Regions from separate parts of the Lactobacillus panisapium genome, predicted to be linked through region 1. Evidence: riboswitches for the same ligand, from Rfam matches in the RefSeq annotation. Region 1 holds a riboswitch; the other holds the start of a gene.

What was found. Region 1 has a riboswitch for FMN ahead of ribD (bifunctional diaminohydroxyphosphoribosylaminopyrimidine deaminase/5-amino-6-(5-phosphoribosylamino)uracil reductase RibD). Riboswitches for the same ligand answer to the same signal wherever they lie in the genome.
Region 2: it holds a riboswitch for FMN, as region 1 does, so the genes downstream of both, GYM71_RS04830 (ECF transporter S component) here and ribD (bifunctional diaminohydroxyphosphoribosylaminopyrimidine deaminase/5-amino-6-(5-phosphoribosylamino)uracil reductase RibD) in region 1, are expected to answer to the same signal.

Annotation. Positions count from the first base shown of each region.
Region 1 is NZ_CP048268.1:314,074-317,486, reverse strand. Features, by position in the region: gene GYM71_RS01515 (riboflavin synthase) at 1-76, opposite strand, end outside; gene ribD (bifunctional diaminohydroxyphosphoribosylaminopyrimidine deaminase/5-amino-6-(5-phosphoribosylamino)uracil reductase RibD) at 77-1,105, opposite strand; FMN riboswitch at 1,248-1,384, opposite strand; gene GYM71_RS01505 (hypothetical protein) at 1,465-1,668, opposite strand; gene GYM71_RS10405 (hypothetical protein) at 1,864-1,995, opposite strand; gene GYM71_RS01500 (SLAP domain-containing protein) at 2,584-3,413, shown strand, end outside.
Region 2 is NZ_CP048268.1:1,019,741-1,023,153, reverse strand. Features, by position in the region: gene GYM71_RS04835 (BspA family leucine-rich repeat surface protein) at 1-169, opposite strand, end outside; gene GYM71_RS04830 (ECF transporter S component) at 553-1,236, opposite strand; FMN riboswitch at 1,329-1,443, opposite strand; gene GYM71_RS04825 (pseudouridine synthase) at 1,470-2,189, opposite strand; gene scpB (SMC-Scp complex subunit ScpB) at 2,186-2,797, opposite strand; gene GYM71_RS04815 (segregation and condensation protein A) at 2,787-3,413, opposite strand, start outside.

The DNA of each region.
Region 1 (3,413 bases):
TGCTTAACTTAGCGTGTTTTTCGGTAATTTCTAACCGAGTGATTTTACCAGTTGCCTGAATTATTCCTGTAAACATTTATTTTCTCCTTGCCGTAATCCGAATATCTTGTCCCAGCTCTTGGACAGCTATTAATTGGTACTTCAATTTTTGTGCGAGTGCTGCACCCACGGCTACAGGCAGAGCGGTTCCGCCCAATACTATTGGAGCAATATAAGCAACTATTTGATCGGCTAATCCGGCTGCCAAAAACTCAGCTAACAGATTGCTGCCACCCTCAACTAATAGCGACTGAATCTCACGTTCAGCTAAAAGCTCACCAATTTTTTGGGGTGTCCACTTGTGAGCGACAAAGCAATGCACATTGTCCCGGGCCTTGCCCTTTAACTCGGTCTGACTAAGTAGCCAAATTGGGCCAGGTAATTTAAACAGATTCTGCGTTAAATCAAGTTGATTTGCATCATGCGTTAAAATGATTCGAATGGGCGGCTGTGGTAAAGCCTGTATTCGTACCGTTAATTGCGGATTATCAATTCGCAATGTGTTCGCTCCAATTAAAATCGCCTGCTGGTGCAAGCGCAGCTTTTGCACATCGTACTGAGCTTTAGGGCCAGTCAGAAGCGTGCGCGCTTTTTCTGCACCATTAAGCTTCCCGTCAAGTGACATCGCATATTTCAAGGTTACGAGTGGTCGGTGATACTGATAAAAGAAGTTATATGCTTCGTTTAATTTCTCTGTTCCCCCTAGCACCTTAGTTTTAACGCCGTGCTCATTTAAATACTTAATTCCTTTACCAGCCACAATTCCGTGGGGATCAATTTGCCCGATAATCACTTCTTTAATTCCGGCCTCAGCTACTTTTTGGCAGCAAGGCGGCTGCTTACCGTAATGACTGCACGGCTCCAGTGTCACGTAAAGTGTTGCACCTTGAGCTTGTTTGATATCATCTAGCTGATTAAGTGCGTTAACTTCCGCATGCTCTTGTCCAAACTGATGATGATAGCCGGAAGCTAAGACCTGGCCGTTTTTAACAATAACCGCACCAACTAAAGGATTAGTCCATGTCATTCCCAGTGCCTTAACGGCCTCTTTGCTTGCTATTTCCATATAGTCTGTATCCTGCAAAAAATTCACTTCCTAAGCACAAAAAAACCTCGTTGATTTTCAGAATCAACGAGGCACTAATATTTTCTAATTAAATAAGATTTCAGCGAAGTTTAAAAACAACGCTAAGATTAAATTAGCTTAATTTGTTCTTCTCCCATCCAGACTTTAACTGTCGGTACTAGACTTGCACTAGTTCCACCGCGCGTACGCGGGTCACGGACTTCAACCTCACTGGTTGTCACCGTCGGTAGGGAATTTCGCCCTGCCCCGAAGAAACCGTATTCAATTAGTTACAGAATAATATACTAATTTGATTGCGTCAATAGACCCAGCAAAAAGAATTGAAAAGCTAGCTACAATTATTCCCGCTTAAGTTTCCAATCTGAAGCTTTAAGAGGGAGATTATTGTTTTTACTAAAATATTTTTTAAAAGCAGTGATAAATTCTAACCTATCTTCATGACGATAACGGTAAATGTCATTTAGTGTCATACAAGCCGTCACAAGTAAATCAGTCAAAATAATTATTAACAATCCGATTAAGACGTATAACAGGTAAAGCATGATATTCCCTCCTAAAAGTTTAGCTGTATTACTTATCTAATACAGTACTATCATAATGAATAAATGTCAACGCTTTTTTAAGGCAAAATTAAACTTTTATGATTATTTGACACTTTGGTTTCGCTAAAAAAAGACTATTAACTGTCAAGCAACAATTAATAGTCTAATTTAGTCTTTAGTTCTACTGGTTAATATTTATTGTTTTTTGAATCGACGAAGAAAATTAAGTACCGTGACAATCACTTGTCCAACCGTCAGGATCAAGCCTACGGTTTCTAATACATCAATTGTGTCTTCACCGTTATTCAAGTTTTTATTTTTTCTCATCTAACCACTTCCTGCAAAAACCATTTAAGTAAATATTGATTCTTCTTAAATTATACTTTTTTATTCTCAATATACATCAAGTATATACCATATTATTAAGTAAGTTTTGCTTTTAAGATTTTTAAATAAAAACTTTCGTGGTACCTTCATAGCCACCCCGTCAGTTGTCATACTTAAGTTATTATTTTCATCGCATTAAATTAGTAAGGTATTAGATAAAAAGTTAGAAACCTTAATTAAACGGCATTAAATCTTTTGCGTTAAAGATCTTGGTCTTAAAATTACTATTCAATTGGTAACCTACTTTCTCCCGTTAGATTCCTGTAGGTCGCAATTTCTTTGCCACTATCTTTACCATAACTATCAGTGATTGAAGTTACTATTTTTCCATTTTGTGGCTCAAAAATTGATGCATTCAGCTGCTATAGTATAAACAGACCAAGACCCTGGAAATGATGTTCTTCTGTTCCATTTTTCCAAAAATTCAACTTTTTTCTGAAAAGCCCATTATTTTTCTGACTTCTAGATTTTTATTGTCTAAAATAGAGAATATAAACTATTTATTCTAATTTGAACAAGGAGAACTTTATGATAAATAAGAAATCTATTACTAAGATTTCATCAGGTCTTTTAATTGGTTTAGGTCTTGTAACATTACAACAAAATCCGAGTTCTGTTTCGGCTGCCTCTTCTCCCAGAGTGCAATTAAGACACAATTCTTATGTGTACTCTTCCACCGGAAAGAGAAAGGGAAAAGCTTCGCTAAAAAGAGGAACATACCTTAAGACTTTCGGCAAAAGATCAATTAAAGGAAAAGCATTTTACAAAATTGGAAAGGGTCGCTATATCAAGAAAGTTAATACTGTGATTCCTCCTAAAGAAGATAAGGATCCAGTTTTATTTACGGTATATTTGAAAGATGACGCTGAATTTTATACAAAGCCTAATGGTAAACATTCACTTTATACACTGATGGGAAAACAAAATGTCTATCAAACTTATAAAGACAATAATGGGAATACGTGGTATCGCATTAAGTATCAAAACTGGGTAAAATCAAGTGATACACAAAAATCAAAGGTAAAAGAAGATAAAGAAGTCCCAACTTCGGCCAACTGGGACGATCCAAATGATAATACTAGTATTGAAGTTGATAATACCAGTATTAGCTCTGAAAAACAGATGAAAAGCAATCTTCCGAGCGGGACAGCTCTAGACCGAAACACTATCGAAGAAACTGCAAGGTGCTTTGAAAAACTTGTCAATGACTGGCGGGCAAGCCAAGGAGTTATCACTAAAATAACGTATATTACCAGTCGATATGATTATGATGTCTCAAGAGCTGTTCAAGATGCTCAGCATTATGATAAATATAAAGAATCTGACATGCACGCAGGTGCAAAATATGGAGAGCTAGA
Region 2 (3,413 bases), 710 kb from region 1:
TATTAATTATTGAACTATAGTGCGGTTTCTTCTTTTTAGCCTGCACGGTCTGGATATAGCCCGCTTGCGTGGGAAAAAGCGTGACCGCGGTCCCGCCAATAATTCCGGCAATTGCGGAACTAACTAACAGCTTTTTGCTCAAATTAATTTTCTTACGTCTATTTGCCATTTTTTCTCCTTCTTAGTAAATAAGTAATTACTTTATCGTTCAATTAACCTAATCAAACGACTTCAAGTGCTTACTAGTACCCATTTTTATTTCCATAAACACCTATGGCTGACTTAAACATTAAAAATCTAGTATTTTTAATAGATAAAGTTAATCATAAATGCATAAATATTATACCACTTAATATGTTTTGATACGCATTAATTAAGTCAATAATACTTAAGCAATGCCGGAATTAGCACCACTTTTACCAAAAATAAAATCAATTTTTACTCGTTTTTTCAACTTTAAAATGATAGGGCAAAAAGTGGTAAATAAAAAACAGTTCTTGAACGAGAACTGTTTTCCTAATCATATTTTAAAATTAATATCCCAAGATTAAGTTAATTCTTTAAATTAAAATGCTTTCTTACGAATGGCTTTAAGCTGCGCAAAACAACTTCAAATAGGAAATAAACCACTACCCCATTAATTGCTCCTTTTAATAAGTTAAATGGGACGATTATGCCAAAAATATACGTAGACATTGACGGAATATGGAGAAGTTGACCAAGATAAACTTTCTCCGTAAAGTTAAGCAGTCCAGTATAGCCGTGAATTGCTGGTAAATTCGTAACCGTAGTCACTGCATATATTGGCGTCAAGATTAAGGCATTTAACAAGGATAAAACAATTGTCATCGCTATTATGCCCAAAATAATTCCGATAATTGGTTTAACATAAAGTTTTTTGGCATTTTTTTCGCCAGCCGAAACATCCTTAGCAATATAATAAAATGGCAGTGCAAAAGACATAGAGGCGGCTAAAGCAGCTAATTGGCCAATGACACTTGGCAATGCAAATCCTTTATAAATCAAGTCAATTAACATTCGAACAGCGGCAATAATAAGACCAGGTACTGGACCGAATAAAAAGGTCCCAATTGTAACAATAACATCAGAAAAGTCGAATTTTAAAAAGCTAGCTACTGGGAGAGGAAAAGCCAATTCCATTAAGATAAATGAAATGGTTCCAATTAGTACATAAGCAATTATATTAGTTAGATTTGTGATATTTCTTCTTTTCACAATACTTACCTCCAAAAAGAATAGGTCTGTTGCTCCTAGCAACAGACCTAATAAAAGTAAGTATTCAAAAATAAGTCTTAACTTTTAGTTGAGCCTGTCTTCTTTCATCTAGACTTTAACTATCGGTACCATAATTGGTTCCACCACAAAAGTGGGTCGTGGACTTTCACCACCGGTCGGGATTTTCACCCTGCCATGAAGACAACAAACTGATATTTAACTACAAGTAAATACTAGTCTACCTGTTTTAATCTGTCAACTTCACTGTGGGTAAGTTCCCTGTATTTGCCAGAAACAAGATTCCCCAAAGTCAAAAAGGAGTATCGTTCACGGGATAATTTCTTTACCTGATGGCCTACGGCTTTAAACATTCTTTTGACTTGATGATAATGTCCTTCATGAATAGTTAACTGCACAATTTGGCTATTCTTCTTTTTATCGCTCCGAATAATTTTTACTTTAGCTGGTGCACTTCGATGACGATCAATTCTGACTCCATGAGATAAACGATGAATTTCCTCTGGTGTCAGTTGACCCTCAATCTTTGCTACATAGACCTTAGCAACCTTATTGCGAGGATGCATCATTAAATTAGCCAGTTCACCATCATTAGTCATTAATAACAAACCTGAAGTATCATAATCAAGCCGGCCAATTGGGTACAGCCGATATGGCAAATCGGAAAAATAATCTACTACGGTCTTTCTTCCCTTGTCATCATTTGCTGTTGAAACGACGCCGCGTGGTTTATAAAAAAGATAAGTATGCAGACTTTCACGCTCAATTGGTTCCCCATCAACCGTAATATTGCTAAAAGTATCTACCTTGGTTCCAAGTTTGGTAATAATCTCGCCGTCAACTGTTACTCTGCCTTCTTCAATCATTTTTTCAGCCTTACGACGAGAGGCAATTCCCGCCTCAGCGATTACCTTTTGTAAACGTTGTAAACTCATTCTTTTTCTCCTTTTTGTGCTTCAGCAATATTTTTATCTGCTTTTCCATTAGCTGAGAATAAGTCGATTTCACCCTCAGAGTTAATACTTTCATCTTCAAAGTCTTCTATCAGAGGTAAGTCAGCTAGACTTTGATAGCCAAAATACTGTAAGAAATAATCACTGGTGACATACAAATTGGGGTGTCCTGGTGCATCCTTTTTACCATCTGCTTTAATAAGTCCACGCCAAATTAAAGTTTGGAGAGCCCCTGACGAATTTACTCCACGAATTTCATCGATTTCAATGCGCGTAATGGGCTGACGATAAGCAATAATTGATAAAATTTCTAGTGCCGATTGACTTAACGACTTTGACAAATCTTTTTGAAAAAAATTAGCCACTACTTCACTAACTTCTGGTCTAGTAGTCAATTTATAGTTATGGTTGATGTGTATCACCTGCAAACCAGAATCTTGATTTTGCTTAAGCTTAGCTGCCAAATTTTTGGCTAATTCGCGCAATGCGGAATGCTCAACTTGCATTAACTCACACAAATTTTCACTTGGAATGCCATTATCGCCTGCTACATATAGCAATGCCTCCAATTGTGCAATTTTACTTACCATCTTTATCAATTCTTTCTAATTCCAGATCACCGAAAATTCGCGACTGCTTGACCTTAATCTCTTGTTTTTTACATAATTCTAATAATGCTAAAAACAAGCCAATTACATCTGATAAGCTAGTCATCTTGTCGCTACAGGAGAAAAAGCTAATTTTTTTCTGCTTAGCCATTTTGGTGCGTAAGAAGTCAATCATATCATTAATTGGCGTTTCTTTCACATTAACGGAAACAATATCGGGCTGGCGGAGTTTTAATCTTTGAAGTACAACGATGAAAGTATTAGCTAATTCTGAAGAGGTGATTTGGCCCAAAGGTAACGGTTGCACCTTTTTGGTAGCTGGTACACTTTCTTCTTTAGCTGCTGTAATAGGTACTTCATTATTTCGCTGCTTAAAATAAGCCGATACTTTTTTAAAAACGGAATACTGAACTAACTGTTGTACCAACTCATCTCTAGGATCTTCTTCGGGTTCATCATTTTCGGTAAAATCATTTTGAGGCAAAAGTGATTGGGACTTGATCCTCAACAGCATTGACGACATGACAAAATACTCGCCAGCAATTTGCAAGTTTAGTTTCTGCATCTCATGCAAATAAGACAAATATTGGCTGGTGAT